Regions from separate parts of the Paenibacillus sp. FSL P4-0113 genome, predicted to be linked through region 2. Evidence: riboswitches for the same ligand, from Rfam matches in the RefSeq annotation. Region 2 holds a riboswitch; the other holds the start of a gene.
The links. A riboswitch is a leader RNA that binds a small molecule or an ion and turns the genes downstream of it on or off. The one in region 2 is predicted to bind cobalamin.
Positions count from the first base shown of each region.

Region 1: linked by a shared signal. The riboswitch ahead of MKX46_RS14640 (ABC transporter substrate-binding protein) and the one ahead of cobJ (precorrin-3B C(17)-methyltransferase) in region 2 are both predicted to bind cobalamin.

Region 1 is NZ_JBBPAZ010000001.1:3,424,744-3,426,949, forward strand. Features, by position in the region: gene MKX46_RS14640 (ABC transporter substrate-binding protein) at 1-992, opposite strand, end outside; cobalamin riboswitch at 1,210-1,407, opposite strand; gene MKX46_RS14645 (nucleobase:cation symporter-2 family protein) at 2,165-2,206, opposite strand, start outside.
Region 2 is NZ_JBBPAZ010000001.1:3,178,363-3,180,568, forward strand. Features, by position in the region: gene cobJ (precorrin-3B C(17)-methyltransferase) at 1-956, opposite strand, end outside; cobalamin riboswitch at 1,268-1,453, opposite strand; gene MKX46_RS13550 (LOG family protein) at 1,511-2,065, opposite strand.

The DNA of each region.
Region 1 (2,206 bases), 250 kb from region 2:
GGAAGAATGCTCGGGAACGGGCTGCTTGCCTCCGTACCGAAGCCCCTCATGACGGCGCTCACAATCGATGCGCGTGGAATCAGGCTGTCCACCACCTTACGGTTCGCCGCATCCTTGAATACTGGCGATTCCATATTGTACACGATCATATGGGTGCGCAAGGACGGAGCCGACAGCACTTGTAGCCTGTCGTTCTTTTTCAGTACCTCTGCGTTATCAACCGGAATATCCGTCGCTACGTCCACCTCACCGGATTGCAGTGCCATCAGGCGCGAATTCCCGTCCGTAATGAACTTCATCGTCGCTTCAGCCAATCGTGCCTTCTCGCCCCAGTATCCGTCATAACGCTCTACGACCAACGATTGGTCCTTGTTGAACGCTTTGATTTTAAAGGCGCCTGTCATCGCTGGGTAACTCTGTTCATCTTTCATCGATGCCACATCCAGTACAATCGTCGATGGATCAGCTAGATTAGACACCAACGCCGCATTCGGCTGGTTTGTCGTGATCTTCAAGGCCAGCGGGCCGCTTACATCAATGGACTTCACATTCAGTAAATCCTTCGCCAGATGGCTTTTCTCAATAGAGCGTAACAAAGACGCTTTTACACTTGCTGCATCCATACCTTTTCCATTATGAAAAGTGACTTTATCCTGCAAGCTGAACGTCCAAACTGTAGGGCTATCCTGCTTCCACTCCTTTGCCAGCCAAGCGACAGGCTCCAGCTTTTCATTCAAACGTACCAGTGTCTCACCTGCACCGGATCGCATCACATCCCAGCTATTATCTCCATGCGGGTCAACGCCTGACGGTTTCCATGTATACGCCATTACCAGCTTTTTATCTGTCGCTGTTTGTTGTGCTGACGCGTTTTCACCCTTGCCGGAGCTATCCGACGTCCTATTGCTGGCACATCCCGAAAGAGCCATAACTGCCAGCAGCATCACCCCTGTACATATCAACCATGAACGCCTGCTACGATTGCTAATCATTCGATGAATCCCCCTCTATCTTGTAAAACCGCATAAAACTAACGCAAAACGCGAAAAAAGCATTCCAGACCACTTAATTAGCAGTCAGAAATGCCTTCAATATAAAATGTCAGAACTCACCTCGAAGCCAACTCCAAAAACATAGAAGGGATCAGATCGGTTTCAGACATTCCGTATGCAGCACGCCTAACCACCTCCCCAGCATCCCGTGGGTCTGACAGTGATGTCAAAACAGGCAGGTCTCCTGACTCCAGGCGTATCTTTCAGGCCTTCCCGGTTCTTCACAATTCCAGTGGCTGTTCTGAAAGCTCCAGCAGTATCCTGCTGATGCCTGTATACAGTGGCGGGCCCGTGTCGGAATCAACCGAACTTCCCTTTTAAGTGAACATGCTCAACAACTATGTACATCGTCTCTACGAAACCCCATACATAGAGTTGTCCGGCTCACACCTGTTTTCTTCCTTTATTTCTTTTCATTACGATCTTATTTTGTTGTCACAGGCTTGTCAATAAAGGCTGCACAATAATTTAAATTTGAACGATAAGGTAGAAACAAGACATAACCTCCAATTGCGTGCACGCAATTGAAGTGTTAAAATTAGGTATAGAGTAAACCACCGTGTCCGTATACTAAAAAGAGTCTTCGCCGCGCCAACGGCAAAGACTCTTAGGACTTGAAAGGCTGTGGATCACCACCACGGCGCGCTGCATAACTAAATGTCAATGCAAACGAAACCCACCGTTAGGGGCCAACCTAATTACGCGGTGGGTTTTCGCTTGTTCCGAAATTTTCGACGTAGCCAGCGATAAAGTTTACGAATACTAAACGCCAGGCTTAGTAACGTAACCATCCAACGCAACACATCGTAGCACGACACAAGGTTGACCATCGGCTTCACCCCCTTTCGGGAAGCTGCACCGTGGTCCGAAAACATCCACCACTATTCAAAATCCATAAGGTAAATTATACCATGATATCGCCCGCTGCTCTAGCAAATTCTTCTAGTAAGTAAACTGGAAAACGCACCAAATTAGAGCTACCCATTTCATTCCGCAGTTTATCTATATATCCCCAGACAGCAAGGGGATATACTATCTGGATAACCCCATGCCAAACAGCCGGAAAAGAGGCATACGTCCTCTCTCCGGCTATCTTTATTTATTTCTAATCATCAAACCTTCTGTGGAACCTCCTGAACCGTCACGCTTTTGAC
Region 2 (2,206 bases):
GCGCCGGTTTGCACAGCAGTCGTTGCCTGCACGGCAGCCATCGCTTGCGGGCGTGCCTGCGTCGCAACCGAAGCGCCGCTCGCGGAGGGTCCAGTCACGGCTGGAGCTGCTCCAGCCTGCGACGCATCCAGCGACCACGGCTCCGCTTCCGTGCGGAGCCGCTGATGCGGCTTGAGCGCCTGCTCGGTCGCATCCAGCGTGTATTTGCGCTGATATCCGCGCGGAGTCACGATCAAGCCGTCATACACCGTCGTCGAGGAATTGCCGATGATTACAGTCGTCAGCATCCCGATATCATGGTTCAGCATATCTTCCAGCGTCGTTACAATAACTTGCTGACGTTCACGATAAGCACTCTTCACCAGCCCGACCGGAGTTTTCGGATCGCGGTAACGAAGCAAAATGGACTGTGTCTCCACAATTTGGCGGGTACGCCGACCACTGCGCGGGTTGTATAATGCAATCACAAAATCGGCCGAAGCCGCTGCTTCTACGCGCTTCACAATCGTTTCCCACGGGGTCAGATGATCACTCAGACTGATCGTGCAAGCATCATGCATAACCGGCGCCCCCAGCAACGAAGCACAGGACTGAATAGCCGAGATCCCCGGTACGACTTCTACCTCAACCCCGTCCTCGCGTCGCCAGCCTTTTTGCATCAACACTTCGTACACCAGCCCTGCCATGCCATAGACTCCTGCATCTCCACTGGAAATGACGGCTACCTTCTTGCCCATCTCTGCTTGGCGAACCGCCTCCTGCGCACGGCTCACTTCCTCTGTCATCCCTGTACGTACAATCTCCTGTCCGTTCAACAACGGACGGATCAAATCAACGTAGGTATTGTAGCCGATAATGACCTCACTTTCGGCCAGCGCATCCAGCGCCCGTTTTGTGATATGTTCCATATCTCCTGGTCCAAATCCAATCACCAGCAATTTTCCTAATGGGTTCATCGTGCTCCTCCTATTCATCCTTTTCAGGGCAGCTATGCTATCTATTCCAATGATTTATGGACATCCTGTAACTCAAAAAAACCCCATCCTACCCGGATGGGGTTTCTATGTACGTATCTCTCATCAGACGAACAAACAGCGTAAGAAGACACGATTTGTCTTCCTCCAGCCTGCCGTTGTTTTCCATCTGTCTGTTTACGCTTCAAACGCTGCTGCACGTTCATATCCACGCAAACCTCTAGCCAACATGGAAAAAGCAACGTGTGCCTGATTTCCTGATTTCGTACACCCATCCTCTCCGCGAAGGTTAACGGTGCATACAGATCAAGGTAGGTCTCCTGGCTTGGCATCAACAGATTCTTTCGTCTTCCCCGTTTTTCACGAGTGACCATTTAAAAAAATCCTCTTCCTTACAGTGGCGGGACCGCTCGGGATTTGCACCCGATTCCCTGTTACCCTTTGCTCAACCGCAAAGGCACCTTGTCTGTCCGCTATTTGATTATGGGTCTTATCATAACCTTGCCTCAATCAGTTGTGCAAGCACGAAAAACGCTTTATTTCAAGTTCTCTGCTTTATTTTTTAACATATGTAGCAATTCATCCGGGTCCGCAGAGATACTTAATAACGCTGGATGCTCAGCCCCGGTAAACCCTTCTTGCACGCTATGACGCACCATTTCTACTAACGGGTCAAAATATCCATTCACATTCAGCAGCCCAATGGGCTTGCGATGAATGCCAATTTGCGCCCAGCACAATACCTCGAACAGCTCCTCGAAGGTTCCCAAGCCACCCGGAAGGGCGATAAACGCATCGGCCATCTCGCTCATTGCCGCTTTACGCTCATGCATGCTTGCTACCTCAATAAATTCGGTAACTCCCCGATGAATGATCTCTGCATCAAATAATAGGGTGGGCATAATGCCAGTGACCTGACCGTTACCCGCCAGCATTCCATTCGCCACCTCTCCCATCAGCCCCCTGCTAGAGCCACCATAGATCAGACGAATATGATGGCGAGCCATGGCTTCCCCCAGCTTGCCTGCAGCCTCAACATATACCGATGAATGTCCAGGTCTGGACCCGGCAAATACACAAATAGAATTCATTAACGTCTCAGCTCCTGTCCTAAGTAGCATCGAAACTTATTCATTATATTAGATAAACATTTTCGCTATAACAACAATCTTTGTCGATGCATGTCCAACAAAAAAAGATAAAGACCTCGTAGGCCCTTATCTTTATTTTAC